DNA from 4 places in the Streptomyces sp. NPDC028991 genome. Region 3 is predicted to be linked to each of the others. Evidence: riboswitches for the same ligand, from Rfam matches in the RefSeq annotation. Region 3 holds a riboswitch; each other region holds the start of a gene.

Region 1 (7,517 bases), on a different contig from region 3:
GCCACCCTCGGCCCGGCGGGCAGCGGCTGGCGGGCGAGGAGCAGCCCCGCGTCGACCAGGTCGGTGATCGTGTCGACGCGGATCACGCCGGCCTGCCTCAGCAGCGCGGAGACCGTCGCGTGGGGCAGCCGTGTCGCCCGTACCGCGTGCCCCTGCGGCGCCACGCCGCCGTGCCGGGCGCCCTGGACCACCACCAGCGGCTTGACGGCCGCCGTCCGCCGGGCCAGGCGGGTGAACTTGCGCGGGTTGCCGATGGACTCCAGGTACATCAGCGCGACGTCGGTCTCCGGGTCGTCGTACCAGTACTGGAGGACGTCGTTGCCCGAGACGTCGGCCCGGTTGCCGGAGGAGACGAAGGTCGACACGCCGGTGACGCCGGTGACGCCGCCGCCTCGCCGGTGCAGCCGGGACAGCAGGGCGATCCCGATGGCGCCGGACTGGGCGAACAGACCGATCCGGCCGGGGCGCGGCATCTCGGGGGCGAGGGAGGCGTTGAGCCGCACGTCCGGGGAGGTGTTGATGATCCCGAAGGCGTTGGGGCCGATGATCCGCATGCCGTACGTGCGCGCGTGCCGCACGAGGGCGCGCTGGCGTTCACGTCCGTCGGGACCGCTGTCGGCATACCCGGCGGTGATCACCACGAGGCCCTGCACACCGTGCTCGCCGCACTCGGTGACGACCTCGGGGACCTGCTCGGCGGGCACGGTGACGACCGCGAGGTCGACCGGCCCGTCGATCTCGCGCACCGAGCGGCGGGCGGGCGCCCCGTCGAGCTCCTTCTGCCCCTCGGGAAGGGCCTTGTTCACGGCGTACAGCCGGCCGGTGTAGCCCGCGTCCCGGATGTTGCCGAGGATGCTGCGACCGACGCCTCCCGGTGCGCGGCCGGTACCGACGACCGCGACCGAACCGGGCTGCAACAGCCGCCGAACGGAACGCGCCTCCGCGCGGTGCTCACGCGCGTACTGCACGGCGAGCGAGCGGTCGGTGGGTTCGAGGTCGAACTCCAGGCGGACCACGCCGTCCTCGAAGCTGCGCTTCTGGGTGTACCCGGCGTCCATGAACACCTTGATCATCTTGGTGTTGGCAGGCAGCACCTCGGCGGCGAAGCGGCGGATGCCGCGCTCGCGGGCGACGGCGGCGATGTGTTCCAGCAGCGCGGAGGCGACGCCACGGCCCTGGTGGGCGTCCTGGACGAGGAAGGCGACCTCGGCCTCGTCGGCCGGTGCCGAGGCGGGTGTTCCACCGGCGCCGATCCGGTCGTAGCGTACGGTGGCGATGAACTCGCCGCCGATGGTGGCCGCGAGTCCCACCCGGTCCACAAAGTCGTGGTGCGTGAAGCGGTGGACGTCCTTGGCGGACAGGCGAGGGTACGGCGCGAAGAAGCGGTAGTACTTCGACTCGTCGGAGACCTGCTCGTAGAAGCTGACCAGGCGCTCGGCGTCATCAACGGTGATGGGGCGGACGCGCGCGGTGCCGCCGTCGCGCAGCACCACGTCGGCCTCCCAGTGGGCGGGGTACTCGTGCCGGTCCGACGAGGTCTGCATGGGCCCCAGAGTACGGCTCGCGTACGACAACGGCGCGAGGCAGTCTGTGGAGGACGGAAGGCCGGGCCGAGGCCGCGGTCCGGCGACCACACGGGACGGTGCACGGTGCCGTCCCGGCACGCTTCACGATGTGGGAAACTGGTCTAGACAAGACTGGTCTAGACAACATGAAACCTTGAACACCTGAAGGGCAGCATCACATGGCTGAGCGCCGCGTCAACGTCGGCTGGGCCGAGGGTCTCCACGCCCGCCCCGCCTCCATCTTCGTCCGAGCCGCCACGGCCACAGGCGTCCCGGTGACGATCGCCAAGGCCGACGGTTCCCCCGTCAACGCGGCCTCCATGCTGGCCGTCCTCGGCCTCGGCGCCCAGGGCGGCGAGGAGATCGTCCTCGCCGCCGACGCCGAGGGTGCGGACGCCGCCCTGGACCGACTGGCGAAGCTGGTCTCCGAAGGACTCGAGGAACTCCCCGAGACCGTCTGATCAACGGCAGCACCGAAAGGCCCGCCCGGAACACTGGGCGGGCCTTTCGCTTTCGCTTTCCGCTCCCCCACACTTTCGAGCACAACAGGAAATAGGCAGCAGAGAACACCCCCCCCCCGAATTACCCCCTCTTTGTATACGGCCCCCGTGTTAATGCCGCAGGCTCGGCGTGTTTACGGGACGTTGCGAGTTCCTCACACGCTCCGTCCGCCCGCCGCCGGAGGTGAATCGCAGTCTGAGCGCCGACGCCGACCGCTCGGTGTGCAGCGTCATGAGCGCCCGCGCGCGCTCGCCGTCGCCCCGGGCCACCGCGTCCACGATCGCGCCGTGCTCCGCCCAGCACTCCACGGGTCCGGCCGGCGCCTCAACGACGTACATCCAGGCGATCTTGTGGCGCAGCTGGGTCAGCAAGGCCGCCAGGGAAGAGCTGCCGGCGGACTGGGCGAGGGTCTCGTGGAACCATCCGCCCAGTGAGCGCAGGTCCTCGCTGTTGCCCTGCCTGGCACGCTCCTGCCCGAGCCTCACCAGCCCGCGGAGCACCTTGAGGTGCGCCTCGGTGCGGCGCCGGGCCGCGCGGGAGGCGCCGAGGGGCTCGAGGAGCGTACGCGTCTCCAGCAGGTCGGCGGCCTCCTGCTCGGTGGGTTCCGCGACGCACGCGCCCGCGTGCCGCCGCGTCACCACGAAGCCCTCGGCCTCCAGCGTACGCAGGGCCTCGCGGACGGGGACGCGGGAGACGCCGTAGCGGCGGGCCAGAAGTTCCTCGGTGAGCCGGCTGCCGCGTCCGTGGACGCCGGTGACGATGTCGTCCCGGATCGCCGTGCACACCGAGTGCGCCGGAATACGCATACCCGACCTCCGCCTTAATCCCCGTGAAACGTCGACGATTGACGCGTGTTCAGTGACTCTAGGCCAATCAAGCGGATATTCCGACGGTGCGGCGGATTTCATGGACGTTTTTTGGACGACGGCGCTTCCGGGACCCGCGCGGAAATGCGAAAGCCCCGGCTCGGGAAGCCGGGGCTTTCGGGTGCCGTACCCGCGCTACGTCAGAGGTTCACACCGTGGGAGCGGAGGTAGGCGACGGGGTCCATGTCCGAACCGTACTCGGAACTCGTGCGGGCCTCGAAGTGCAGGTGCGGTCCGGTGACGTTGCCGGTGGCGCCGGAGAGGCCGATCTGCTGCCCGGCGCCGACCGACTGGCCGACCGAGACGCCGATGGACGACAGGTGGCCGTACTGCGTGTACGTACCGTCGTGCATCTTGATGACGACCTGGTTGCCGTACGCCCCGCCCCAGCCGGCCTCCACGACGGTGCCGACGCCGACCGCGTGCACGGAGGTGCCGCTGGCGGCGTGGAAGTCGATGCCGGTGTGGCTGCCGGACGACCACAGAGAGCTGCCGGCCTGGTAGGCGGTGGAGACGTAGGAGGCGGTGATCGGCGACACGAAGGTGTTGAGGCGCTTGCGCTCCGCCTCGCGTGCGGCGCGCTCCTTGGCCTCGCGCGCCTCCTTCGCCGCCTCGGCCGCCCGCTCGCGCGCGGCCTCCTGGGCCGCCTCACGGGCGGCGGCGTGCAGGGCCGCCTGCTCCTGCGCGGTGGCCTGGGCGTCGATCTCGTGGGCTATGGAGTCGCCGATGGTGACGACCGGGGTGAGTCCGCTCTGCTCCGCCTCGGACTCGGCGGCGAGCGCAGGAGCCGCGAGGGTGCCGACGACGCCGGTGGTGGCGAGGGCCGCGACACCCGCCGCGCGGGCGGTGGTGCGGTGCACCCGGCTGGGACGGCGGTGCTTCCCGGTGGCGCGCGTGAACGCCATGTAGAGGCTGGTCCTTTCCTTCCCTCTCGCCTACCGGGTTAGCTGACGGGTTCGGAGGTGGAAGGTCTCCTACGGACCCCCTCGCTGCGCGCGGGCGTCCGATTCACCCCAGGGACTGCATGGGTCCCCGGCTCCCCTGGCTCGCGCCGTACGGGGACTCGGCGATGGCTGTCCGGTGCCGCGGGTGCGGCGCACTGCCTGACGAACAGCCCGGATGACGCTAAACGCGGCTGTCTTCAATCCTCAAACGCAACAAGCTTTTTGTAGCGCACGCCACAGGGCAGACGGGCAGCCTCTCCCTCAATTCGGACAAAAGGCGGCCCTGATGACACTCGGGTCACCAGGGCCGCCACGCGCGCGTGCCGCTACTCGGCCGCAACCACGGTGACTTCACCGATACCGAGAGCCTCGACGGGCTCCTTGATCTGCGCCGCGTCGCCGACGAGGACGGTGACCAGACGGTCGCCCGGGAAGGCGTTGACGACCGCGGCCGTGGCCTCCACCGTGCCGGTGGCGGCGAGTTGGCGGTACAGCGTCCCCTGGTAGTCGTCGGGCAGGTGCTGCTCGACCTGGTCGGCGAGAGTGCTCGCCACGGCCGCCGCCGTCTCGTACTTCAGCGGCGCCACGCCCACCAGATTCTGCACGGCCACGTCGCGCTCGGCGTCGGTGAGCCCTTCCGCGGCGAGCTTGCGCAGCACCGTCCACAGGTCGTCCAGGGCGGGACCGGTGTTGGGGGTGTCCACGGAGCCGCTGATGGCGAGCATGGCGGCACCCGTGCCGTCGGGCGCGGAACGCAGGACCTGCCCGAACGCCCGTACGCCGTAGGTGTAGCCCTTCTCCTCGCGCAGGACGCGGTCCAGGCGCGAGGTGAGGGTGCCGCCGAGGCAGTACGTCCCGAGCACCTGCGCGGGCCACACACGGTCGTGCCGGTCCGCGCCGGTGCGGCCGATGAGCAGCTGCGTCTGGACGGCACCGGGGCGGTCCACGATGACGACCCGGCCGGTGTCGTCGGCGGTCACCGGGGGTACCGGGCGCGCCTCGGCCGCGGAGCCGGTCCACGCGCCCAGCGTCTCGCCGAGCAGCGCGTCGAGGTCGACGCCGGTGAGGTCGCCGACGACCACGGCGGTGGCCGTGGCGGGCCGGACGTGCTTCTCGTAGAAGGCCCGCACGGCCGCCGAGTCGATGCTCGCGACCGTCTCCTCGGTGCCCTGCCGGGGGCGCGACATGCGCGTACCGGCCGGGAACAGCTCCTTGTACAGCTCCTTGGCCGCACGGCGGGCGGGGTTGGCCAGCTCGTGCGGGATCTCGTCGAGCCGGTTGCGGACCAGCCGTTCGACCTCGCCGTCCGCGAAGGCGGGCGCCCTGAGGGCGTCGGCGACCAGGCCGAGGGCCTTGGCGAGGCGCGAGACGGGCACCTCCAGGCTCAGCCGGACACCGGGGTGGTCGGCGTGTGCGTCGAGGGTGGCTCCGCAGCGCTCCAGCTCGGCGGCGAACTCCTCGGCGGAGTGCTTGTCGGTGCCCTCGGAGAAGGCACGCGCCATGATCGTGGCGACACCGTCGAGACCGGCCGGCTCGGCGTCCAGGGGCGCGTCCAGGAGCACCTCCACGGCGACGACCTGCTGACCGGGGCGATGACAGCGCAGCACGGTGAGGCCGTTGCCGAGGCTGCCGCGCCCGGGCGCCGGGAAGGCCCACGGCTTGGGCTCGCCGGCTTGCGGCTGGGCGTGGAATTCCATGGTGGCGAGCTCGGTCACTTGGCCGCCTCCTCGTTCTCGTCGGTGGCGTCGTTCGTGTCGGCGTCGGTGTCCTCTGCGGGGGCGGTCGGCTCGTAGACGAGCACCGCGCGGTTGTCGGGGCGCAGGCGGGCCTTGGCGACCTCCTGGACCTCCTCGGCCGTCACCTCGAGCACCCGCTGTACGGCGGTGAGGGCGAGCTGCGGGTCGCCGAACAGGACGGTGTACCGGCACAGTTCGTCGGCGCGGCCCGCGACGGTGCCCAGGCGGTCCAGCCACTCGCGCTCCAACTGGGCCTGGGCGCGCTCCATCTCCTCCGCCGTGGGTCCCTCCTCGGCGAACCGGGCGAGCTCCTCGTCGATGGCGGTCTCGATGACCGGCACCTCGACGTCACCGGACGTCTTCACGTCCAGCCACCCCAGGGAGGGCGCTCCGGCGAGCCGCAGCAGGCCGAATCCGGCGGCGACGGCCGTGCGGTCGCGGCGTACCAGCCGGTTGTACAGACGGGAAGACTCGCCGCCGCCCAGGACGGTGAGGGCCAGGTCGGCCGCGTCGCACGCGCGCGTGCCGTCCTCCGGCAGGCGGTAGGCGGCCATCAGGGCGCGGGCCGGGACGTCCTCCTCGAGGATCTCGCGCAGCTGCCCGCCCATGACGTCGGGCAGCGAGCCGTCCCGGGGGGCCTGCTTGCCGTCGTGCGAGGCGATGGAGCCGAAGTACTTCTCGATCCATGCGAGCGTCTGCTCGGGGTCGATGTCGCCGACGACCGAGAGCACCGCGTTGTTCGGCGCGTAGTAGGTGCGGAAGAACGCGCGCGCGTCCTCCAGCGTCGCCGCGTCCAGGTCGGCCATGGAGCCGATCGGCGTGTGGTGGTAGGGGTGGCCCTCCGGGTAGGCGAGGGCGGTCAGCTTCTCGAACGCCGTGCCGTAGGGCACGTTGTCGTAGCGCTGGCGGCGTTCGTTCTTGACGACGTCCCGCTGGTTCTCCATGGACTCGTCGTCCAGCGCGGACAGCAGGGAGCCCATGCGGTCGGCCTCCAGCCAGAGGGCGAGCTCCAGCTGGTGGGCGGGCATGGTCTCGAAGTAGTTGGTGCGCTCGAAGCTGGTGGTGCCGTTGAGCGAGCCGCCGGCCCCCTGCACCAGTTCGAAGTGGCCGTTGCCCTTGACCTGGGCGGAGCCCTGGAACATGAGGTGCTCGAAAAGGTGAGCCAGGCCGGTACGCCCCTTGACCTCGTGGCGCGAGCCGACGTCGTACCAGAGGCACACCGCCGCGACCGGGGTCAGGTGGTCCTCGGAGAGCACCACGCGCAGGCCGTTGGCCAGGCGGTGCTCGGTCGCTGTCAGGCCGCCGGAGCCTGCCTGGGCTGTGGCCGTGTGACCCATGGGCATGTACGTCCCTTCGATCGCGGAATCCTTGGTGGAAACACTTGGTGGATCATTGGGCGGAACTGCGGGATTCCGCCGATCCTGCCACTGTATGCAAGCGTGCGGGGCGCCGGTGGAGTTCCCGGACCTCGTACGCCGAGAGCGAGAACGGGCTCAGCGGCCCGACGGGGGCGAGCGCGTGTGACGAGGGCGTACTCTGCGGGCAGCGCCGGGCCGGGCAGCCCGTGACGGGTCCTGGTCGGTCGCTGTCAGTGCCGCAGTCCACAATGGACCGCGTCAGATCACCGTTCACGCTTCAGCAAGGAGCCGGCAGCGATGGCCCGCCGTAGTACGAAGACCCCGCCGCCCGACGATTCGTACGAGGAGAAGATCCTCGACATCGACGTCGTCGACGAGATGCAGGGCTCCTTCCTCGAGTACGCGTACTCGGTCATCTACTCCCGTGCGCTGCCGGACGCCCGCGACGGCCTCAAGCCGGTGCACCGCCGCATCGTCTACCAGATGAACGAGATGGGCCTGCGGCCCGAGCGCAGCTACGTGAAGTGCGCCCGTGTCGTCGGCGAGG
Region 2 (7,517 bases), on a different contig from region 3:
CCATGAACGTCGGCCCGTGGGCCAGCACCGGCACCTCGCCACGCGAGATCCCGTCGGCCACCCGTGACGTACACAGCGTGGCCGCCATCGTCAGGTAACCGCCGGTCAGCGCCTTGCCCACGCACATCACGTCCGGCGTCACCGCCGCGTGCTCCGCCGCGAACATCGCGCCCGTGCGCCCGAACCCGGTCGCGATCTCGTCGAACACGAGCAGCACGCCGTGCGCGTCGCACGCCTCCCGCAGCACCCGCAGATACGCGGGGGAGTGGAACCGCATGCCACCGGCGCCCTGCACCACCGGCTCCACGATCACCGCGGCCAGTTCGCCGGCGTGCCGCTCGATCAGTGACCGCAGCCGGTCGGCGTACGACTCCTCGTACTCGGCCGGCGGCGCGTCCGCGAAGACCTGGCGTGGCAGGGCGCCCTCCCACAGCTCGTGCATCCCGCCGTCGGGATCGCACACCGACATCGGCTGCCAGGTGTCGCCGTGGTAGCCGCCGCGCCAGGTCAGCAGGCGACGCTTGGCAGGGCGACCCAGCGAACGCCAGTACTGGAGGCACATCTTGACCGCGACCTCGACCGACACCGAACCCGAGTCGGCCAGGAAGACGTGCTCCAGACCCTCGGGTGACATGTCGACAAGGAGCTTCGCCAGGCGCACGGCGGGCTCGTGGGTGAGTCCGCCGAACATCACATGGCTCATCCGCTCGAGCTGCTCCCGCGCGGCCTCGTTCAGCACCGGGTGGTTGTAGCCGTGGATCGCCGACCACCAGGACGACATGCCGTCGACGAGCTCGCCCGAACCATCGGCCGGCCGCAGCCGCACCCCGCTCGCCGACTCCACGACGAGCGGGTCCCGCCGGCCGGGCATGGGGCCGTACGGATGCCAGACGTGCCGCCGGTCGAGGGCCAGCAGCTCGTCCACGGTCAGCGCGGGCTCAGGCATTGGGCGCGAGGTCCGTTCCGGCACCACGGCGGCGTACGGCGACCAGGTCCGTGCGGGCTTCGCCGGCCACCGCGGACGCGGCGGCCGACACGGAGTCGCGATCCGCCTCGGCCGGGGCGGAACCACAGGCCCCGCCGCTGCCGTGCGACCCGCAGCCGCCGCCGCTGTCGTGCGACCCGCAGCCGCCGCCTGCCGTCGCCCGGTGCCCGGGCAGGGTCACCTGGTCGGCGCCCTCCACCTCGAAACCGGCGTCCGCGATCATCTCCAGGTCGGCATGGCCCGCCTGCCCCTCGCTGGTGAGGTAGTCGCCGAGGAAGATGGAGTTGGCCAGGTTCAGGGCGAGCGGCTGCATCGTGCGCAGGTGGACCTCGCGACCGCCGGCGATGCGCACCTCGACGTCCGGGCAGACGAACCGTGTCATCGCCAGGATGCGCAGGCACCGCTGCGGGGTGAGGTGCCACTCCTTGGCCAGCGGCGTGCCCTCCATCGGGATCAGGAAGTTGACCGGCACCGAGTCCGGGTCCAGCTCGCGCAGCGAGAAGACCACGTCGACCAGGTCCTCGTCGCTCTCGCCCATGCCCGCGATCAGCCCCGAGCAGGCGGACAGCCCGGCCGCGTGCGCCTTGTTCACCGTGTCCACCCGGTCGGCGTACGTGTGCGTGGTCGTGATGTCCCCGTACGTCGCCTCGGACGTGTTGAGGTTGTGGTTGTAGGCGTCCGCACCCGCCTCGCGCAGCCGCTCCGCCTGGCCGTCGGAGAGCAGGCCCAGGCAGGCGCACACCTCGACGGCCTCGTTCTGCTCCTTGATCGCCTTGATGGTGTCCGAGACCCGGTCCACGTCCCGGTCGGTCGGACCGCGTCCGCTGGCCACCAGGCACACCCGCTTGGCGCCCCCGGCCACGCCCGCGGCGGCCGCCTGGGAGGCCTGGTCGGGCTTGAGCCAGGTGTACTTGAGGATCTCGGCTTTGGAGCCGAGCCGCTGCGAGCAGTAGGAGCAGTCCTCGGGGCACAGGCCCGACTTGAGGTTGACGAGGTAGTTGAGTTTCACCCGTCGCCCGAACCAGTGACGGCGTACCTTGCCGGCCGCGGCCACCACATCGAGCAGGTCGTCGTCGGAAGTGGCGAGGACGGCAAGAGCCTCCTCGCGGGTCGGCGTCTCGCGCCGAAGCCCCTTGTCCACCAGCGTGTTCAGCAGGTCCATGAGAGCCGATCCTGTCTTAAGGGGCCGCCCGGGGCCAAGGAGAGTTCGCACAACACTGACAGATCGGCGTGTGGGTATCGCCACACCTCGCGGGGGCTGTCGTGCCGCTAATGTCTGTCCACTGCCTACAAAACTCCGGAGGACCGACCCATGGCGTTCGGCTGGATCGACGAGCAGGCCCGGGCGCGCCGCCGGGCCGGACTCGTACGTGTTCTGCGCCCTCGTCCGGCCGACTCGCCGCTGCTGGACCTGGCGAGCAACGACTACCTCGGACTGGCCCGGCATCCGGAGGTCACCGTGGGCGCGGTGCGGGCCGCGCGGGCCTGGGGCGGTGGCGCGACCGGCTCCCGGCTGGTGACCGGCACGACCGAACTGCACGCCGAGCTCGAACGCGAGCTGGCCGCCCACTGCGGTTTCGAGGCCGCGCTCGTCTTCTCCTCCGGCTACGCGGCCAACCTCGCCGCGGTCACCGCGCTGGCGCCGCACGGCTCCCTCGTCGTCTCCGACGCGGGCAACCACGCCTCGCTGATCGACGGCTGCCGGCTCGCGCGCGGGACGACCCAGGTCGTGGCGCACGCCGACCCGGACGCCGTACGCAAGGCACTGGGGACGCACGACGGGCCGGCCGTCACCGTCTCCGACACGGTCTTCTCGGTCGACGGGGACGCGGCCCCCCTAGCCGCCCTCGCCGAGGTGTGCCGGGAGCACGGCGCCGGGCTGGTCCTCGACGACGCCCACGGCCTCGGTGTGCTCGGCCACGGCGGCAGGGGCGCCCCGCACGCGGCGGGACTCGCGGGCGCCGACGACGTCGTCGTGACGGTGACGCTGTCCAAGTCACTCGGCAGTCAGGGCGGTGCCGTGCTCGGCCCCGCCCGGGTGATCGAGCACCTGGTCAACGCGGCCCGGACCTTCATCTTCGACACCGGCCTCGCCCCCGCGGCGACGGGCGCGGCGCTGGCGGCGCTCACCCTGCTGCGCCGCGAGCCGGAACGAGCGGCGCGGGCACGCGCGGTGGCGGCCGAACTGCACGCGCGTCTGACCGCGCTGGGGCTTTCCGCGGTACGTCCGGACGCCGCGGTCGTCTCGGTGCGCGCCCCCTCCCCGGAGGCGGCCGTACGGTGGGCGGCCGACTGCCGTACGGCCGGCCTGTCCGTGGGCTGCTTCCGTCCTCCTTCCGTACCCGACGGCATCTCACGGCTCAGGCTGACCGCTCGTGCGGACCTCTCCGGGGAGCAGATCGAACGCGCTGTACGGGTGATCGGCGAGACGCGGCCATGAGTCGGCGTGACACGGCCGTGTGCCGCCAGACGGTGTACCGGGGTCAGGGGCGGTGGACCCCGGCCGTGAACGACGCCCAGCTCTCGGGGGAGAAGAGCAGCGCGGGTCCCGCCGGGTCCTTGGAGTCGCGCACGGCGAGCAGTCCGGCACAGGGGCCGGCCGACGGCCGGGCGGTCTCGACGCAGTTGTTCGCTCCGGTGCTGTAGCTGCTGCGCAGCCACCGCACGTCGGACAGATCGGTACTGGCAGGGATGTTCCGGGAGAGTGCGGTCATGGAGCCTGTCATGGTGCCTCCTTACGCGCCTGCCGCGGTCGCGGCGATGAAGTCCAACGAGTCCTCGGGCGAAAGGGCATGGATCAGAAGGGCGTTGAAGGCCTCGGTGTAGGCCTCTAGGTCTTCTTTCCGTTCGAGATGCAGGCTACTCGTCAAGTGGTCGAGAACCACCACGTCCAGATCAGAAGTGCTCGAAAAAGAGAAGATTACGAAAGGGCCGGTGACACCGATGTGCGCCCCGGCGGCGAACGGCAGTACCTGGAGCCGGACATGGGGGAGGCGGGCGGCCTCGACCAGTCGCGCCAGCTGACGGGCCATGACGCCGGGTCCGCCCACCTCCCGGCGCAGCACCGCCTCGTCCAGGACCGCGCTCAGCCGGAGCGGCGGCTGCGCCCGCAGCACGTCCTGCCGGGCCAGCCGGACCTCCACCAGCGTGTCGAGGCGCTCCTCGGGCAGCCCGTCCGCCGCGGCGCGCGTCACCGCGCGGGCGTACTCCGGTGTCTGCAGGAGTCCGGGGACCACCGTGGTCTCCAGCGTGCGCATCGCGCTGGCCTGGGACTCCAGGCTGATGAAATCGCGGTAGGTCGGCGGCAGTACCCCTCGGTAGGCGTGCCACCAGTGGTTGCGGCCCCCCGAGTCGTCGGAGCCGGCCAGCATCACCAGCAGCTCCCGCAGCTGGTCGTCGGCCACGCCGTAGGCGTCCAGCAGTAACCGTACGTCGGCCGGTTTCGCCCCGCTCGTCCCGGTCTCGATCCGGCTGACCTTCGACTGGTGCCAGCCCACCAGCCGGGCCGCCTCGCCACTGGTGATCCCCGCCGACGTGCGCAGGGCGCGCAGTTCCGCGCCCAGCTTCCGACGGCGCACCACGGGGCCGTGCTGCATGGGCCACTCCTTTACTCCCTGTGAGTCGCCCAAATACGCTCTGCCGTCGCAGAGTTCACCGCTTCGAGCGACAGATATATGCATATCTTGGTGGATCGCCGCCCTTCACGAGCCTTGTGATGGCACTCTGGCGGCGAAGCACCAGTCCGGGACCGTACTCGAACCATCCGCTCCGTGTCCGGCTGCGGTCCCGTGGGAAAGGGACGACGTCGCCATGGCAGACCACCTGGAAGCATCCGTCACTCTGCCGAGCGAACCCGCCTCGGTGGCCGCAGCGCGTACCTATGTGGTCGGCACCCTGGCGGAGTGGGGTCTGCCGCCGGACACCGACCTGTCCGAAACCGTCCGGCTCATCGTCTCCGAGCTGACGACCAACGCGGTCCAGCACACGTTCGGGCAGTCACCCACCTTCACCGTGGGCCTCGTGCTCGACCGCGACGAGCGGCTGCGCATCGGCGTCACCGACAGCCATCCGCGGTTTCCCAAGCGCCTGCCCGCCGCCGTCCAGCAGGACAACGGCCGGGGCATGGTGATCATCCGCTGGCTGACGGCGGAATGCGGCGGCAAGCTGAGAGTGCGGCCCACCCGGGAGGGTGGCAAGACCATCTCCGTCGAATTTCCCTGGGCGCCACCGGGCGGCCCGGTGCCCGCCGAACCGGCGGCCACGGCCGTCGGACGGGCCGTGGGAAGGCAGGGGACCCAGCGGTGAGGCGCCGACGGCCCCCGGCGCACCGCATGCGGATACCGCGCACCCGAGGGGGTGACGGCGGGTCAGGGCACCGTCACCCCCTCGGGCGCGCTACTTGACCCGGCCGTACCAGACGCTGCCGGTCCAGATCTTCTGCAGACGCACCACGTCCCCGGTCTTCGGGGCGTGCCAGATCTTCCCCTTTCCGGCGTAGATGCCGACGTGGTAGACGCTCCGGCCCGAGTGGAAGAACACCAGGTCCCCGGTCTTGCGGTTCTTGGCGGAGATGTGACGGGTCTTGTTGTACTGCTGGGCGGCGGTGCGCGGCAGCTTCTTGCCGGCCTTCTTGAACGAATACAGGGTCAGCCCCGAGCAGTCGAACCTGCTTGGTCCGACGGCGCCCCATTTGTATGGCGCGCCCTTCTTGGAGGCAGCGATCTTGAGGGCCTTCGTCGCATGGCTCGCGGCGGCCGCCTCGGAGGCGACGCCGGGGACCACTACGGAACCGCCGACGGCGGCGAGGGTGAGGGCCGAGGCCGTACCGGCACGGGCCATCATCGACGGGACACGATTCAGCGCAGACATGCGCAACCCTTCGTCAGCCGCCTGTGAAGGATGACCTGTCGGATTCGGGCTGGCGAAGTTGCCCGGCCACACGAGTGCGGCTTCACCCCAAGGGCTGCTCGGCCCGGCGCGTCTCCCGCGGAGACGACCGTTCCGGCGACCCGTTGTGCTCGGGTCCTCCACTCCTGCCGATCCACTCCTGTCGACCGGTCGTCCGGGCGGCGGCAGGACTCGGCGTCCGCCCGGACCGCCCCGCCGCTGCGGCGGGGGCTTGTCGTCAGTCACGGATCTTGTCTCGCCCCATGGGAAAATCCCAACGGAACGTGCCCTTTGTGTTGTTACTCACCACTCACCCGTTCGGGTGGGCGGTGCTGCGTTCGAGTCATCGTCGAGTGCGTTGCGGACACCGGGACCAGCGGCGGAGTGACTCATTCCGCTGTTCGGGCGCGGGGATCGCGCAAGCCGGGCCGGCCGGAAATCCGAGGTGTTGCTACGCCGAAAGGGGGTACGCCTTTTGGTCCGTTTCGGCTCGTGGCGCCTCAGCTTTCGGAAAGCGGCGGCAGGCTGACGCGTGCCGTCCGCCGTTCACCGTCCAGTACGCGCAGCGCCCGGGTCAGGGTGGCGGCGTGCAGTTCCGTCTCGCCCCGCCGGTGCATCAGCGCCAGTGCGTCGCGCAGGGCGGTCGCCTTGGCGACCAGCGCCTGGGCCGCCCGCAGCCCACGGTAGGTGTCGCCGTCCCGTGCGGGGTTGATGCGGCCGAGCTGGTCGACGACGTCCAGGTACCGGTCGATCAGCTCGGCCTCCGCGCGGGTCAGGGCGGGCAGGGGCGGCAGCTCCGGTGGCAGCATCGGTGGGTCACCTCGCGCCGGGTGCCGCGGACGGGATCGTGCGGCCGGCCACGATGCGGTCGACCAGGCCGTACTCCAGGGCCTGTTGCGCGTCCATGACGGTGTCCCGCTCGATGTCCGCGCTCACCTGCTCCGGGCTGCGGCCCGTGTGCCGCGCGAGGATCTCCTCCAGGCGGGCGCGGACGCGGGTCAACTCGCCGGCCTGAATGGCCAGGTCGCTGGCCTGTCCCTCCACCGGGTCGGTGAGCGCGGGCTGACGGATGACCACTCGTGCGCCCGGCAGTACGGCGCGCTTGCCGGGCGTGCCCGCCGCCAGCAGCACCGCGGCGGACGTGCCGGCCTGTCCGAGGCAGGTCGTCTCCACATCGCAGGTGACATAGCGCATCGTGTCGTAGATCGCCGTCATCGCGGTGAAGGAGCCGCCGGGCGAGTTGATGTACAGCGCGATGTCCCGGTCCGGGGCCTGGTGTTCCAGGTGCATGAACTGCGCCATCACGTCGTTCGCCGAGGTCTCGTCGATCGGCGTCCCGAGGAAGACGATCCGCTCCTCCAGTAGTTTCGAGTACGGGTCCGTCGTCCGGCTCCCGGTACTCGTGCGCTCGGTGAACTCGGGCAGGACGTGACGGGCGGACGGTCGGGTCATGGCGGACCCCTCCTCGTGACGGAACGTCTTCGGCTGCACTACCTCTGTAAAAAATGTACAGGACGTACGTTACGAGGGCGGGGATGTCGCGGGAATCGGGCGTTCGCCGACGGCCGAAGCCGAGTGAAGCCGAGCAGCCGAAGCCGAGCGGCCGAGGGGCCGCATCGCCGAAGGGCCGAAGGGCGGCACGGCC
Region 3 (7,517 bases):
GCCGGAGCGGACGACTTCGCCGACCGGGCCAGCCGGACACAGGAACGCATCGACCTCAAGGCCCAGCAGGCCGCCGAGAAGAGGCGGGCGGCGGAGGAGGCGGCGCGCAAGGAGCGGCTGCGCCCCAAGTTCGCGCTCCCGGTCGCCCAGCACGGCCTCAGCGCGTACTACGGCCAGGCCGGCATCAACTGGATGTCCGTGCACAGCGGCATCGACTTCCCCGTCTCGTACGGCACGACGGTGATGGCCGCGACGGACGGCACGGTCCGCACGCAGTACAACAGCGCGTACGGGAACATGATGATCGTGACGGCGAAGGACGGCACGGAGACGTGGTACTGCCACCTCTCCAGCTACCAGATCCCCTCCGGTACGACGGTGAAGGCCGGCGACGCGATCGCGTTCTCCGGCAACTCGGGCAACTCGACCGGTCCGCACCTGCACTTCGAGGTGCGCCCCGCGGGCGGCTCGGCGATCGACCCGCTCTCGTGGCTGCGCAGCCACGGTCTCAACCCGTCGTGACGCCGTAACGTCTCAGCAGCCGGAACGGTCTCAGCAGCCGGAACCGGGCAGACGTGCGGGCGCCCGAGGCGCCCGCCGCATCTCCTCGCCCCCTCAGAGCTTCTCCACCGGCGCGTACCGCAGCAGCAGCCGCTTCGGCTTCGTGTCTCCGAAGTCGATCGTCGCCTCGGCGTTCGACCCCGTGCCCTTGACCCCGACCACCGTCCCGAGACCGAACTGGTCGTGCGTGACGCGGTCCCCGACCGACAGCGAGACCGTCGCCCGCTCGGCGGAGGCGGACCGGCCCGTGGCGAAACCGGACGCCCCCGCCGCCGAGGAACGGGACGACGACAGCGAGGCCGCCACGCCCGAGACCGGCGCGGAGGGCGCTGGTCCGTTCGCCCCGGTCCGCTTCCACTCCAGGTGGGGCGCCGGGATCTCCTCGAGGAAGCGCGAGGGCGGGTTGTACGACGGCTGCCCCCAGGCGCTGCGCAGCGTGGACCGGGTCAGGTACAGCCGCTCACGCGCGCGCGTGATGCCGACGTACGCAAGCCGACGTTCCTCCTCCAGCTCCTTGGCCTGGCCGAGGGCGCGCATGTGCGGGAAGACGCCGTCCTCCATGCCGGTGAGGAAGACGACCGGGAACTCCAGGCCCTTGGCGGTGTGCAGGGTCATCAGGGTGACGACGCCGTCGCCGTCCGACCCCGCCGCGTCAACAGCATCATCAGGCGCTGTCGGGATCTGGTCGGAGTCGGCCACCAGCGCGACCTTCTCCAGGAAGTCGGCCAGGGTTCCGGCTTCTTCGCTCTCGGCCCGCTCCTGCTCGAACTCCAGGGCGACGGCCGCGAGTTCCTGGAGGTTCTCGATGCGGGTCTCGTCCTGCGGGTCGGTGGAGGCCTGCAACTCGGCGAGGTAGCCGGTGCGTTCGAGGATCGCCTCCAGCACGGTCGCCGGTCCGGCGCCGGACTCGACGATCGTATGGAGGTCCTCCATGAGCGTGTTGAACCGCTTGACGGCGTTCGCCGAGCGCGCGGCCATGCCGTATGCCTCGTCGACGCGCTTGAGCGCCTGCGGGAAGCTGATCTTCTCGCGCTGGGAGAGCGCGTCGATCATGGCTTCGGCCCGGTCACCGATGCCCCGCTTGGGGACGTTGAGGATCCGGCGCAGCGGCACCGAGTCCTCGGGGTTGGCCAGTACCCGCAGGTAGGCAAGGACGTCCCGGACCTCCTTGCGCTCGTAGAAGCGGACACCGCCGACGACCTTGTAGGGCAGGCCGACGCGGATGAAGACCTCTTCGAAGACACGGGACTGGGCGTTGGTCCGGTAGAAGACGGCGACGTCGCCGGCCTTCGCCTCGCCCGCGTCCGTGAGGCGGTCTATCTCGTCGGCGACGAACTGTGCCTCGTCGTGCTCGGTGTCGGCGACGTACCCGGTGATCTGCGAGCCGGCGCCCTGGTTGGTCCACAGGTTCTTGGGCCGGCGGGACTCGTTGCGCTCGATGACCGCGTTGGCGGCGCTGAGGATCGTCTGGGTGGAGCGGTAGTTCTGCTCCAGGAGGATCGTCGTCGCGTCCGGGTAGTCCTCCTCGAACTGGAGGATGTTACGGATGGTGGCGCCGCGGAAGGCGTAGATCGACTGGTCGGCGTCGCCCACGACACACAGCTCGGCGGGCGGGACCTCGGCCTCGGGCGGCACGTCGACGGGGTGCTCGGAGGTGCCGACCAGCTCGCGGACCAGGGAGTACTGGGCGTGGTTGGTGTCCTGGTACTCGTCGACCAGGACGTGCCGGAAGCGGCGGCGGTAGTGCTCGGCGACGTCCGGGAAGGCGCGCAGCAGATTGACCGTCGTCATGATCAGGTCGTCGAAGTCGAGGGCGTTCGCCTCGCGCAGCCGCGACTGGTAGAGGGCGTAGGCCTGGGCGACGGTCTTCTCGAAGCCGTCGGCGGCCTGGGCGGCGAAGTCCTCCTCGTCGATCAGCTCGTTCTTCAGATTCGAGATCTTGGCGCTGAAGGACTTGGGCGGGAAACGCTTGGGGTCGAGATCCAGGTCGCGGCAGACGAGCGCCATCAGGCGCTTGGAGTCGGCGGCGTCGTAGATCGAGAAGGACGAGGTGAAGCCGAGCCGCTTCGACTCGCGGCGCAGGATGCGGACGCAGGCGCTGTGGAAGGTCATCACCCACATCGCGTTCGCACGCGGGCCGACGAGCTGCTCGACGCGCTCCTTCATCTCGCCCGCGGCCTTGTTGGTGAAGGTGATCGCGAGGATCTGGCCCGGGTGGACGCTCCGCTCGGCCAGCAGGTGGGCGATGCGGTGGGTGAGCACGCGGGTCTTGCCCGAGCCGGCGCCGGCCACGATGAGCAGCGGGGAGCCGGAGTGGACGACGGCGGCGCGCTGGTTCTCGTTCAGCCCCTCCAGGAGCGCCGCGGCGTCCAGGGCGGGGCGCGGGGCGCCGTCCCGGTAGTGGGCGTCCCGGTCCGGCGGCGCGTCGAACTTCCCGCCGAACAGATCGTGCGGAACCGGCTCCGGTCCGTGATCGTCGTCGGGCGGCGGCGGGGGTTCCTCCTCGTGACCGCGGGGGATCTGGAGGCTCGCCAGGAAGCTGTCGTCAAAGAGGCTGCTCATCGCTCTCCGAGTCTAGGGCGCCCCACCGACAACCCGGCGCCACCCCGGAGAATGGCCGGTATCCCGCCATGAGCACGCGCTGCGACAGAGCGGACCACGAAGAGTGACCGCGCGGTGGCCGGGAGGCGGCCCCACCCGGAGGTCACGAAAATGTATCGGGCATATCACCCACCAACCTTCACAGCCGCCACACGAGTTGGCTACGGTTCGGACAGGCCGCACGACCCCCTCCGGCGAACGTCGCCGGGCCGCGCGGCCTCCGCCGAGTCCGGTGTGCCCGCACGGCGCCCGGAGCCGGGGACCCAACCGAGAACCTTGGGGTGAATCGGCCGTACCGCCCCCGACGGGGCGGACCCGCCGTAGGGCAAACCTTCCGAACCACCGCCCGAACCCGACAGCTAACCCGGTAGGCGGAGCGTGGAAGGAGTCGCCTCCTTGGCGTCGCACCGCAAGTCGCGTCCCACCGGTACGCGCGTCGCAGGAATACGGCCCCCCGCCCTCGCCACGGCGGCCCTCACCTCCGTCGCCCTGCTGTCCCAGACGGCCACCGCGGCACCGTCGGACGACGACAGGCCGAGCCTCGAAGAGGTCGAGAAGAAGGTCGACGACCTGTACCGCCAGGCGGGGTCGGCGACGGAGAAGTACAACGCGGCCAAGGAGAAGACCACCAAGCAGCGCAAACGCGTCGACACCCTGCTCGACGACGTCGCCAAGCGCACCCAGAAACTGAACGAGGCGCGCGAGGAGCTCGGCTCCTTCGCCTCCGCGCAGTACCGTACGGGCGCCTCGATCCCGGAGACCGCGACAGTCCTGCTCGCGGACTCGCCGCAGGACTACGTCGACCGGAATCACCTGCTGAACCGGCTCACCGGCCGCCAGAAGGACGCGGTCGACGACTACGCCACCCAGCAGTCCGAGACGATGGAGAAGCGCCGCGAGGCCACCGAGAGCCTCGAGACGCTCACCGAGTCGCAGAGCGACCTCAAGACCGCCAAGGCCACCGTCCAGAAGAAGCTCGCCACCGCGCGGGAGCTGCTGTCGGAGCTGACCGCCGAGGAGAAGGCCCGGCTCGCGGCGATCGAGAAGAAGAAGCAGGAGGAGGCCGCCCGCAAGGCCGCGGAACTCGCCAAGCGGCAGGCCGAGGAGCGGGAGCGGCAGGAGCGGGCGGCGCGGCAGGAGAGCGACGCCGCCGCGGACACCCCCGGATCATCCGGCTCCGGCGACACCGGTACGGGAACCGGGTCCACCACGCCGGACTCCTCCTACGGCACCAAGGCCGAGAAGGCGCTCGCCTTCGCCCGCGCACAGATCGGCAAGCCGTACGTGTGGGGCGCCACGGGCCCCGGCTCCTACGACTGCTCGGGGCTCACCCAGGCCGCCTGGAAGGCCGCCGACGTGACCCTGCCGCGCACCACCTACGACCAGGTCGACGCGGGCACGACGGTCCCGGTCGCCCAGGCCCAGCCCGGTGACCTGGTCTTCTTCTACGACGACCTCAGCCATGTCGGCCTCTACATCGGCAACGGCATGATGATCCACGCCCCGAAGCCGGGCGCGTACGTCCGTGAGGAGTCGATCTACTACGACGGCGAGTCGTCGATCCACAGCGTGGTGCGCCCGGCCTGACGCGCGGGGCTCTCTAGCATCGGGCGCATGTCATCCGGCACCTCCCCCGCCTTTCCCTACCCTCTGCGCGCCTGGTGGGCTCAGCGTCCGCCGGCCGCCGGGGCCGCGGTCATGGCGACCGGCATCCTGTCGGTCGCCCTGCACCTGACGGGTCACGAGGTCCTGTCCCGGATCGCCCTGGTCCTGGCCTGCGCCGCCTGGCTGACGCTGGCGGCGAACTTCGTCTACCTGCTGCTGGTCGAGCGCGCGCAGTGGGTGACGCGGGCCGGGACGCCGGGCGCGCTCACCGCCGTCGCCGCGACGACCGTGCTCGGTACCCGCTTCTCCCTCTTCGGCTGGTCACCCGTGGCGGCGGCGCTGCTGGTGCTGGCGGCGTTGCTGTGGCCGGGGCTGCTGCTCCTGGTCGTCACCCACTGGGGGCGCAGGATGCCGGGCGCCGTGTTCCTGGGCTGCGTGGCCACGGAGGGGCTGGCCGTGCTGGGCGCCACGCTGGCCGCGGCCACCTCGACGCCCTGGCTGGCGTACGCGTCGCTGGTGCCGTTCTGGCTGGGGATCGTGCTCTACCTGATCGCGCTGTTCCGCTTCGACCTGCGGCAGGTGGCCCGGGGGTCCGGGGACCACTGGGTGGCGGGCGGCGCGCTCGCCATCTCGGCCCTCGCCGGCGCCAAACTGCTGGCGGCGGCCGGGACCGGCATGTACCTGTGGAACAACGACGACTACGCGGTCCTGCACGACGTGACCGTCTTCCTGCTCGCCCTCGACCTCGCCTGGTACGCCGTACTGCTCGCCGCCGAGATCGCCTGGCCCCGGCTCCGCTACGACGTGCGCCGCTGGTCGACCGTCTTCCCCCTCGGCATGACGGCGGCGGCGACGCTGTCCGTCGCCGCCGTCCTCGACGTGCCGTGGCTGGACGCGCCCGGTCGGGCGCTGCTGTGGATCGCGGTGGCCGCGTGGCTGGCGGTAGCGGCGGGGGCGGTCTTCCGGGCCGGAGCCGGGCTGCGGTCCGCGGGCGCGGACACCGGGCGGGTCAGGTCCAGAGCACCGCGATGAAGACGTTCGCCACGGTCAGCAGGCCCACCAGGCCGAACAGCGGCTTCTCCACCTTCTCGTCGTCGCGCTTCACGTAGACCAGGCCGAGGATCACGACCAGTACGGCGAGCTTCACGCCGATCTTGACGTTGTCGACGGACTGGTCGTCGGCCTGGTTGAGGCCGATCAGGATGACGCCGGTGACCAGCATCGTCAGTGCGCCGTGCAGCATCGCCGGAACGAAACGGGCCGTGCCCTGGCCCATCGCCTTCAGCTGGGTCAGGAAGCCGCCGAGGAGCGAGGCGATACCGATGATGTGCAGACCGACGAAGATGTGGATGAGTACGTCCATGGGGCCGGAGCCTAATGAGAGGCCGGACACCGGCCGACACCGGGCCGCCGGAGGCGCGGACACGCGGGTGCGCGCCAGCACGACCGCCCGCCCCATAACACCTCACGCCTCCCGCACGTCCCCGATCCGGCACATCGGTCATCACCCTGCGTGAAGGCGACGCCCGCGGAACGGACTCCTGGTCACCTACGGTCGCCGACCGCTCCGGTACCGCCACTTCCGCGCATCCCGTCACCGGGCCGTTACCGCCGCGCCTAGCGTCCTCTCCCAGGCAACCGGAGTCGAGTCGTACGGAAGGACGTGGATCGCAGGTGGGAACGCACCGCAGGCCGCGACAGCGCGCGACGGGCGGCGGGAGGGTGTGTACGGCGGCCACGGTCACCCTCGCGGGCGCGGCTACCGCGACCGGGCTGGGCGCCGGCACCGGGCACGCCGAGCCGGAACCGACTCCCGCACAGGTCAGAGCCAAGGTGGAGGAGCTCTACCAGGAGGCGGAGGTCGCCACGGAGAAGTACAACGGCGCCAAGGAGAAGGCGGTCGCCGCCGAGCAACGCCTGGAGCACCTACGCGACCAGACCGCCCGCAAGGAGGACCGGCTGAACTCCGCCCGGGAGCGACTGGGTTCCGCCGCGGCGGCCCAGTACCGCAGCGGCGGCCTCGACCCCGCCCTGCAACTCGCGCTCTCCGCCGACCCCGACCGGTACCTCGACGGTGCCGCCTTCGTCGAGCGGGCGGGCAGCCGGCAGGCGGCCGCCGTGGGCCGGGTACGCAAGGAACTGCGGGAGATCGAGCAGCTGCGCGGAGCCGCCCGCATCGAGGTGACCTCGCTGAAGTCCCGCCGGGCGGAGCTGAAACGTCACCGCGAGACGATCACCGGCAAGCTGGACTCGGCCCGCCGCCTGCTCTCCCGGCTGACGGCCGAGGAACGCGCCCGCCTCGGCCACGGCACGGGCGACCGCGCCTCCCGCTCCTCGACGGGCGACAGGGACCCACTGTCCGCCGCTACCACCCAGGCGCCCAACTCCCGCGCCGCGGCGGCCGTCGCCTACGCCCGCCAGAAGCTCGGCAGCCCCTATGTGTGGGGCGCGGCCGGCCCCGACTCCTTCGACTGCTCGGGCCTCGTCCAGGCCGCCTACCGCGCCGCCGGTGTCTCCCTGCCCCGCACCACCTACGCCCAGATCGACGCGGGCCGCCGCGTCGCCCGCTCGGAACTCCTCCCCGGCGACCTGGTCTTCTTCTACTCCGGCATCAGTCACGTCGGCATCTACGCCGGCAACGGCCGGATGATCCACGCCCCGAACCCGTCGGCCCCGGTCCGCGTCGCCCCGATCGACGAGATGCCGTTCGCGGGGGCTACGCGGGTGGTGTGACGCCCGCGTGGCCGGTC
Region 4 (7,517 bases), on a different contig from region 3:
CTGGCTGGACAGCTGGGCGGCCCGGACGACCGCGGTGACGGCGCCGTCGTGGGCGCGGGACAGATCGGCGGCGAGCAGTTCGAAGTCGTCGGCGTCGTCGGGCGGTCCGCCGCGCGGCTTGCGCTGGGGCGGGGTCTCGCCGCGGCGCAACGCCTCGACCACGGCACGCAGATCGCCCTCCGAGCGCGCGGTGCTGCGGCGCAGGGCGCCGACGCGGTCGTGCACGGACCGCGCGGCGCGGTCGGCGGCGACGGCGGCGATGACGACGGCCGCGAGGGTCACCGACACCGCCCCGGCGAGCACGGCCCACAGGACGAGTCCGGGACGGGCGCCGGTGGACCGGACGGTGAACAGGACGACCGCGCAGGCGCCGAGGGCCACCGCGACGGGCGGCAGCACGGCGAGACGCAGGAGCTGGGGCCGTATGTGGGTCTCGGGAAGTGCGGGGGCGGTACGGGAGGCCGGCCGGCCGTGCCGCCCGCCTTCACGGCGGTCTGCTCGCGCGGCCGGGGCGCGGAGGTGAGACATCGGGGTCCTCGTACTGGTCCGTTGGTCCGTCGGGTCCAGGTGCTCGCGCGTGACCGCTGATCCGGCCCTGCGTCGCCCGACGGACACTGACAGTAGTCGCCCGTGCATCATGTGCGGTGGGCAGTTGACAAAGTCCCTCGGACAACGTCCCGCTCTGGTATGAGGCCTCGTACGACAGACCGATAAGCCGGTGGAGGACCCGCTCAGGAGGGGCTGTAGACCGGTCGAACCCGATCAGAAACGGTCACTGTCGGTGAGCGTGCCGGCCGTCGATCACAAGAGGTTCCTGTGCGCCCGCTGGATCTCCTACCCACGGGAACGGGTCTTCCCGGGCGGCTGCTTCCTCTGCTCCGTCTCGGCCGAGTACGACGCCCGGGCGGGGAAGGTCCACGACCCGCCGGCCGCGGCCCGTGCCGACTGGCTCGCCCTCGTCGAGAACACGGCGGCGGAGGCGAGGCGGGCGGATGGCGTCGCCGAGGCGACCGGCGCCCCCCCGGCTCACCTTCGGGATCGTCGCGCTCCTGGAGACGGCCAACACCGAATCGGTGCGCCACGACGGGTTCACCAGCCACGACAGAGCGGCCAGGGGCATCCCGCGCCGCCTGCGCGCGGTGGCCACCGGCCCGTCGGTGCTGCCCGGGGCCGCCCGACCGCCCCGGCGCGCCCCGGACTGCTCGTGACCGCCCGCCCCGCGTCCGGTACGCGTCGGCCTTCCGTCAGTCCTCGCCCACCAGGTCCAGGTCCTGACTCGTCGCCCGCGGGGTGGTGCCGGGCACGGGCCACTCACGGACCGGGGTGTAGCCGACGGAGCGCCACCACGGCTCGGCCGGGAGATCTCCCCCGGGCTCGAAGGGCTGCCCGGGGACGGGTACGGCGAGGGGCTGTCCGACCGACTCGGCGGCGGCCAGGGTCCACTCCACCGGCTCCGCCCACGCGTGCGGCGCGAGATTGAAGGTCCCCCAGTGGATCGGCAGCAGCACTCCGCCCGAGCCGCCTCCTTGCAGGTCGAGGTGGGCGCGTACGCCCTCCTCGGGCGTCATGTGGATGTCCGGCCAGAAGTCGGCGTACGCCCCGAGCTGGATCATCGTGGCGTCGAACGGGCCGTGGGCGGCGCCGATGTCCCGGAAGCCGTCGAAGTATCCGGTGTCCCCGCTGTGGTAGACCCGGTGCTCGTCACCGGCGACGACCCAGGACGCCCAGAGGGTGTGCTGGGTGTTGCGCAGCCCGCGCCCGCAGAAGTGCCGGGCCGGGGTGGCGGTCAGGGTCAGCCCGCCGACGCGCGTCGACTCGTGCCAGTCCAGCTCGCGCAGCCGGCCGGCGGAGACGCCCCAGTGTTCGAGATGGGCGCCGACGCCGAGCGGCACGGCGAACACGGTGTCCGTGCCGGCCAGCGCCAGGATCGTGGGCATGTCCAGATGGTCGTAATGGTCGTGCGAGATGACGACGACGTCGACCGGGCCCAGGGCCGCCAGCGGCACCGGGACCGGGTGCAGCCGCTTGGGTCCGGCGAAGGGGAACGGGGAGCAGCGCTCGCCCCAGACGGGGTCGAAGAGCACCCGTTGTCCGTCGATCTCGGCGAGAACGCTGGAGTGTCCCATCCAGGTCAGCCGCAACCCGGTGGCGGGCGGCCGGGCGATGTCGGCGAGCGTGGTGGAGTGCACCGGGACCGTGCCCCGCGGCGCACGGCGGAGCCGTGCCTCCCGGTCGAAGTAGATCTTGGCGAACTCGCGCGCCGATCCGGAGGGCCGGGTCCGGGCGGTGCCGCCGGGGTTCTCGAAGACGCCGTCACCGAAGTGCGGCGATCTGCGGATACGCGCCATGCGCTCACCGCTCGGGTCCGCGCCGAAGGCCGCGGGCCGCGGCATGCGGAGCCCGGGGCTCGGGGAACGGAAACCGGCCACGGGTACCTCCAGGTGGAGTAGGTCAGGCTCTCATTGTCGGCTTGTCCGACGTCACCTCGAACGACGGATGTCACATCCGTGTTCCCTCCGCCCGTCGTACCGGTGAGGGCGATCCCGCCGGGGCGCCCGGAAGACGACGGCACGACCGAAGGACAGGAAGGTGGTCCCCATGGCCCGCGTGTCCCTCTCCCCTCCCCGAACACTCCTCCTCCGCGTCGTGGAGTGGTACTCCCGGCGTGCCTACGGCAAGGTCCTGGACCCCGGCAAGGCGCTCGCCCACAATCCGCGCGTGCTCTGGGGCGACCTGCGGTTCGAGCGGTCCGTGGCCAAGTGGAACAGGCTGGACCCCGACCTGAAGGCGCTCGCCGTGATGGCCTCGGCGGCCTCGATCGGCTGCTCCTGGTGCATGGACTTCGGGTACTGGGAGAACGCCGGACGCGGCATGGACCGGAGCAAGCTGCACGACGTGCCGGTGTGGCGGGAGAGCGAGGCCTACACGCCGCTGGAGCGGGACGTCATGGAGTACGCGGAGGCGGTGACGGCGACTCCGCCCACCGTCGGCGACGACCTCGCCGAACGGCTGCGGGCCCGGCTGGGGGAGCCCGCGTTCGTGGAGCTGACGGCCATCGTCGCGGTGGAGAACCTGCGTTCCCGGATCAACGCGGCGCTCGACCTCACCAGCCAGGGCTTCAAGGACTCCTGCGACCTGTCCGACGCGGGGCCCAGCGCCGCGGGCGCCGCCGCGACGGACTGAGCCACCGGGCCGGGGACGGCCGTCGCCGCCCGTCCGGACGCCTGTATAGGGTGACGGACGTGGGGAGAGTCCGGTTGAGTGTGACGGAGCGGCGCGAGGAGCTGCTGCGCGCGGCCGTCGAACAGATATCGGCGCGTGGCGTGGCCGCGTTGCGCATCGCCGACGTGGCCGCCGCGCTCGGTGTCAGCAACGCGCTGGTGCTCTACCACTTCTCCACCAAGGAGAAGCTGGTCGCCGCCGCGTTCACCTACGCCGCCGAGGACGATCTCGCCCGTCTGCGCAAGCTGCTCGGCCGGCGCACGTCGGCGCTGCGCCGGCTGCGGGCGGCCGTGCGGTGGTACGCCCCGACCGGGCAGGCCAAGGGCTGGCGGCTGTGGATCGAGGGCTGGGCGGTGGCGTTGCGTGAGCCCGCGCTGCGGGAGGTCACGCGGGAACTGGACCGCCAGTGGAAGGCGGCGATCGCCGACGTCGTCGCCGAGGGCGTGGCCGCCGGGGAGTTCCCGTGCCCGGACCCCGACGGCGCCGCTCTGCGGCTGACCGCCCTGCTCGACGGACTGGCCGTGCAGCTGACCTCGTACGCGGGCGCGGTCTCACGGACCCGGGCCCACGAGTGGATGGACGACGCACTCGCCCGGGAACTGGGCCTGGAGCGGGAGGCGTTGACCACGCCTCGGCTCTAGGTGTGCCGTCCGGCAGCCCGGCACCCCGCACGCGGCGGCCGGCAACACGACGGCGGTCGGCGGCGTACGGTCACCCGGCCCGCGGCGTTCCGCCACCCGGCCCTCGCCCAGGCCCGGCGCGGCCCCGCCCGGCGAGGTGTCGCGCACACGGCCCCGGGACGACGGGCGGGACGACGGGCGGGACGGCGCGGGACCGGGCGACCGGATGCCGCCGACCGCCCGTGGTCCCCGCCGTCAGGCCACGGTCGCGATCCGCACCTTGATGTCGTCCGGCGACAGCGCCCCCTTGGCCGTCACGTGGTCGCCCGACGACTCGCCGCGCAGTCGGCGTCCGATCCACGGCACCAGGTACTCGCGCGCCCAGTGCACGTCGTCGCGCCGGACGTCCAGGGTGCCGCGGGGCGGCAGCGGCGGCCAGAGCTGGTCCGGGTCGGCCGGGACGCGCAGACCGAGGGCCTGGCCCGCGCGCAGCGCCACGCGTGTGTGACCCTCCGGCGACAGGTGCAGCCGGTCGGCGTCCCACGCCCTGCGGTCCTGGACGCTCCGGAGCGACCACAGGTCGAGCACCGGGCAGCCGTAGCGGTCGGCGACGGCCCGGACGTGCCCGTTGTACGTGGCGATCTTCCCGCGCAGATGCTTGAGGACGGGCACCCCGCGGGTGTCGAAGCCGGTGGTCACCAGGACGGTGCCGGCCGCGACGCTCAGCGCGGCCACCGCCCGCTCGAACCGCTCGGCCACCTCGTCCGGATCGGTGCCGGGCCGGATGATGTCGTTGCCGCCCGCCGCGAACGACACCAGGTCGGGCGCGAGTTCGGCGACCCGCGGGACCTGCTCCGCCACGATCTGGTCGAGGAGCCTGCCGCGCACGGCGAGGTTCGTGTATCTGAAGTCGCCCTCGGGACGCCGGTCGGCGAGCAGCACGGCGAACCGGTCGGCCCAGCCGACGAACGCCCCGTCGGGGCCGGGATCTCCGACGCCCTCGGTGAAGCTGTCCCCCACCGCCACGTACGACCCGATCACTTCTCTGCTGTCACTCTTCGAATCGTCTGCCACGTCGGCCCACTATTCACCTTGAATGTGACCTACGCGACCGTAGGAAAGGGTTGACGGGCGGTGAGAAAGACCACGCCTAAAGTGTTCGTCAATTCCGGAATAGGCCGAAGGCCGGACCCGGGGATCGGAGTCCGGCCTTCGGTGGCGCGGAGGCCGCGCCAAACGGTCGTCAGAGGGAGACGCCGTGCGAGCGCAGGTACGCGATCGGGTCCACGTCCGAGCCGTAGTCCGGCGTGGTGCGGATCTCGAAGTGCAGGTGCGGGCCGGTCACGTTGCCGGTGGCACCCGAGAGGCCGACCTGCTGACCCGCCGTCACGGACTGACCGGCGGAGACGGAGAGCGAGGACAGGTGGGCGTACTGGGCGTAGTGGCCGTCGGCGAGCTGGATGACGACCTGGTTGCCGTACGCGCCTCCCCAGCCGGCGGAGACGACGGTGCCCGCGCCGACGGCCTTGAGCGACGTGCCGGTCGGGACGACGAAGTCCGTGCCGGTGTGGTAACCGCTGGACCACATGCTGCCCGTCTGGTGGTACGGGGTGCCGACGGTGCCGCCGGGGACGGGCGAGGTGAAGCCGCTGGTGGTGCCGGCGGACTGGGCGCTCGTGTTCGAGGAGTCCGAGGACGAGGTCTTGGCGGTGTCCGACGACTTCCCGGCGGACTCCGGCTTCTCGGACTTCCCGGCGGACGACTTCTCCGGCGCGGCGGGCTTCTCGGCCGCCGGCTTCTCCGACTCGGCGGACGACGGGGCGGACTCGGCGGCCCGCTCGCCGATCGAGAGCTTCAGGCCGGGGTGGATCAGCGACGGGTCCGAGCCGACGGCGTCGCGGTTGTCCGAGTACAGCTTCTTCCAGCCGCCGTCGACGTCCTGGTCGTCGGCGATCTTCGAGAGGTAGTCACCGCTCTTCACGGTGTACGTCCGCGAGTCCGAGTTCTTCTCGGTGCCGCCGGCGGCCTTCTTCGCCGCCGTCGGTATGGACTGCACGGTCTGCTCGGAAACGGACTGCGCGGGAGCGGCCTGGGCACTGGCGGCGCCCATCAGCGGGAGCGCGAGCGCGGCGCCACCGGTTCCGGCTACGGCGATGGTGCGGGTCAGGCGCATGGCCCTGGTACGGCGGTGCTTACCCTTCGCGGGCATGGCGAATTCCTCTCCGGCGCCTACGAGGTGAGCTGTCGGGTGCGAGCTGGAGATGCCCGGCCGCGCCGAGACGCGGCTTTACCCCAAGCCGTTCCGGGAACCGGAACAGGCGGTTGTACCTGTGGGTCCCCCGCTCCTGCCGTGTACGGGTGGTGGATGAGTGCTGGCTCCGGTCGGCGGCAGGATTAGGCGTCCGTCCGGATCGGTGGTGAACGTAAGGGACCAAGACGCGCAGGGACAAGCGAGGGGTTCCGATGACAGGTGTTCCGATTGATCCTTTACGGGGACCGCCGGTCACCCTCCGTCGATTCGCCCAGCGCCCTTCCACGTGAACAGCCTTGAAAACCGGCAGAATTACGTGAACATGACGGGCAACGCACGGTCACGGATATGACGCTGCTCACGCACCACCTCCCCAGTTCCTCTTATTCCAGCGCTAGTTGGAACGAAGGTGCCGATTCGGACAGAAGGCCCAGACGTGGCGCAGTCGGGCGACTGTGACACCGGGGGGCCGGCACCGTGTCGTATCGTCGACTGGTGCCCGTCGGCGAGCAGCGCGGACGGGGCGGAGTGGGAGGAGCCCCCGTGACGCAGCAGGTCCCGTCGACCGAACCCCAGCTGGCCGGTGTGCGCAACTTCCGAGACGTGGGCGGCCTGCCGACCGTGGACGGGCGGCGGGTGCGGCAGGGCGTGCTGTTCCGCAGCGGGCACCTGGCTCACGCCACCGGGGAGGACGCCGCGTTCCTGGCCTCGCTGGGCCTGCACACCGTCTTCGACTTCCGCAACGCGGCCGACCAGAAGCTCGACGGCCCGGACGTCGAGCTGCCGGGCGTGCGCAATGTGAACCTGCCGCTGAGCGATCCCGCCGACGGCGCCGAGTTCTGGAAGATGGTCCGCGACGGCGACCTCGACCAGCTGCGCGAGATCCTGGCGGACGGCAAGGGTGCCAACCGGATGATCGACTCCTACCGCATGATCATCAAGGAGCGCACGGCGGAGCACTCCCGGGTGCTGCACGCGCTCGCCGAGGACAGCGTCCCCGCCCTGATGCACTGCGCGGCCGGCAAGGACCGCGCGGGCCTGTCCATCGCGGTCACCCTGCTCGCCCTGGGCGTCGAGCGTGACGCCGTCGTCGACGACTACCTCAAGTCCAACGCCGCGCACCGCCGCTACAAGGTGCAGCGCAGCGGCTCCGCCGCCTCGGCCTACTCCCCCGAGGTCATGGAGCTGCTCAGCCCCCTCTTCGACGCGCGCGCCGAGTACCTGGCGGCCGCCTTCGAGACCGTCGAGGAGACCTGGGGCGGGGTCGACGCCTACCTGGAGAAGGGCCTGCGGATCACCCCGGAGACCCGGGAGCGGCTGCGCGAGCGCCTGCTGGACTGAGCCGCCCGCTCACCGGCTGTCGGCGCCGACCTCGAAGAGCAGGTAGATGAAGGCCGCGAAGACGTGCCCCACGATGAGGTAGA

The links. Region 3 has a riboswitch for cyclic di-AMP ahead of ACZ4V1_RS05960 (C40 family peptidase). Riboswitches for the same ligand answer to the same signal wherever they lie in the genome.
Region 1: linked by a shared signal. The riboswitch ahead of ACZ4V1_RS26960 (M23 family metallopeptidase) and the one ahead of ACZ4V1_RS05960 (C40 family peptidase) in region 3 are both predicted to bind cyclic di-AMP.
Region 2: linked by a shared signal. The riboswitch ahead of ACZ4V1_RS09505 (C40 family peptidase) and the one ahead of ACZ4V1_RS05960 (C40 family peptidase) in region 3 are both predicted to bind cyclic di-AMP.
Region 4: linked by a shared signal. The riboswitch ahead of ACZ4V1_RS14425 (M23 family metallopeptidase) and the one ahead of ACZ4V1_RS05960 (C40 family peptidase) in region 3 are both predicted to bind cyclic di-AMP.

Annotation. Positions count from the first base shown of each region.
Region 1 is NZ_JBVHVP010000016.1:129,223-136,739, reverse strand. Features, by position in the region: gene ACZ4V1_RS26975 (bifunctional acetate--CoA ligase family protein/GNAT family N-acetyltransferase) at 1-1,544, opposite strand, end outside; gene ACZ4V1_RS26970 (HPr family phosphocarrier protein) at 1,745-2,026, shown strand; gene ACZ4V1_RS26965 (GntR family transcriptional regulator) at 2,177-2,872, opposite strand; gene ACZ4V1_RS26960 (M23 family metallopeptidase) at 3,073-3,837, opposite strand; cyclic di-AMP (ydaO/yuaA leader) riboswitch at 3,850-4,011, opposite strand; gene ACZ4V1_RS26955 (M16 family metallopeptidase) at 4,203-5,591, opposite strand; gene ACZ4V1_RS26950 (M16 family metallopeptidase) at 5,588-6,955, opposite strand; gene ACZ4V1_RS26945 (DNA gyrase/topoisomerase IV subunit A) at 7,268-7,517, shown strand, end outside.
Region 2 is NZ_JBVHVP010000003.1:411,584-419,100, reverse strand. Features, by position in the region: gene ACZ4V1_RS09535 (adenosylmethionine--8-amino-7-oxononanoate transaminase) at 1-946, opposite strand, end outside; gene bioB (biotin synthase BioB) at 939-2,147, opposite strand; gene ACZ4V1_RS09525 (8-amino-7-oxononanoate synthase) at 2,298-3,425, shown strand; gene ACZ4V1_RS09520 (DUF397 domain-containing protein) at 3,469-3,699, opposite strand; gene ACZ4V1_RS09515 (helix-turn-helix domain-containing protein) at 3,721-4,581, opposite strand; gene ACZ4V1_RS09510 (ATP-binding protein) at 4,796-5,290, shown strand; gene ACZ4V1_RS09505 (C40 family peptidase) at 5,381-5,854, opposite strand; cyclic di-AMP (ydaO/yuaA leader) riboswitch at 5,858-6,002, opposite strand; gene ACZ4V1_RS09500 (hypothetical protein) at 6,373-6,681, opposite strand; gene ACZ4V1_RS09495 (ATP-dependent Clp protease proteolytic subunit) at 6,689-7,324, opposite strand.
Region 3 is NZ_JBVHVP010000002.1:389,153-396,669, reverse strand. Features, by position in the region: gene ACZ4V1_RS05970 (M23 family metallopeptidase) at 1-522, shown strand, start outside; gene pcrA (DNA helicase PcrA) at 616-3,123, opposite strand; cyclic di-AMP (ydaO/yuaA leader) riboswitch at 3,374-3,551, shown strand; gene ACZ4V1_RS05960 (C40 family peptidase) at 3,559-4,749, shown strand; gene ACZ4V1_RS05955 (tellurite resistance/C4-dicarboxylate transporter family protein) at 4,777-5,799, shown strand; gene ACZ4V1_RS05950 (hypothetical protein) at 5,777-6,130, opposite strand; gene ACZ4V1_RS05945 (C40 family peptidase) at 6,442-7,500, shown strand; gene ACZ4V1_RS05940 (LuxR C-terminal-related transcriptional regulator) at 7,516-7,517, opposite strand, start outside.
Region 4 is NZ_JBVHVP010000005.1:396,354-403,870, reverse strand. Features, by position in the region: gene ACZ4V1_RS14460 (sensor histidine kinase) at 1-528, opposite strand, end outside; partial or broken gene ACZ4V1_RS14455 (TetR family transcriptional regulator C-terminal domain-containing protein) at 719-943, shown strand; gene ACZ4V1_RS14450 (hypothetical protein) at 993-1,208, shown strand; gene ACZ4V1_RS14445 (MBL fold metallo-hydrolase) at 1,245-2,429, opposite strand; gene ACZ4V1_RS14440 (carboxymuconolactone decarboxylase family protein) at 2,599-3,183, shown strand; gene ACZ4V1_RS14435 (TetR/AcrR family transcriptional regulator) at 3,243-3,863, shown strand; gene ACZ4V1_RS14430 (SGNH/GDSL hydrolase family protein) at 4,098-4,883, opposite strand; gene ACZ4V1_RS14425 (M23 family metallopeptidase) at 5,086-6,051, opposite strand; cyclic di-AMP (ydaO/yuaA leader) riboswitch at 6,054-6,213, opposite strand; gene ACZ4V1_RS14420 (tyrosine-protein phosphatase) at 6,637-7,434, shown strand; gene ACZ4V1_RS14415 (DUF6126 family protein) at 7,444-7,517, opposite strand, start outside.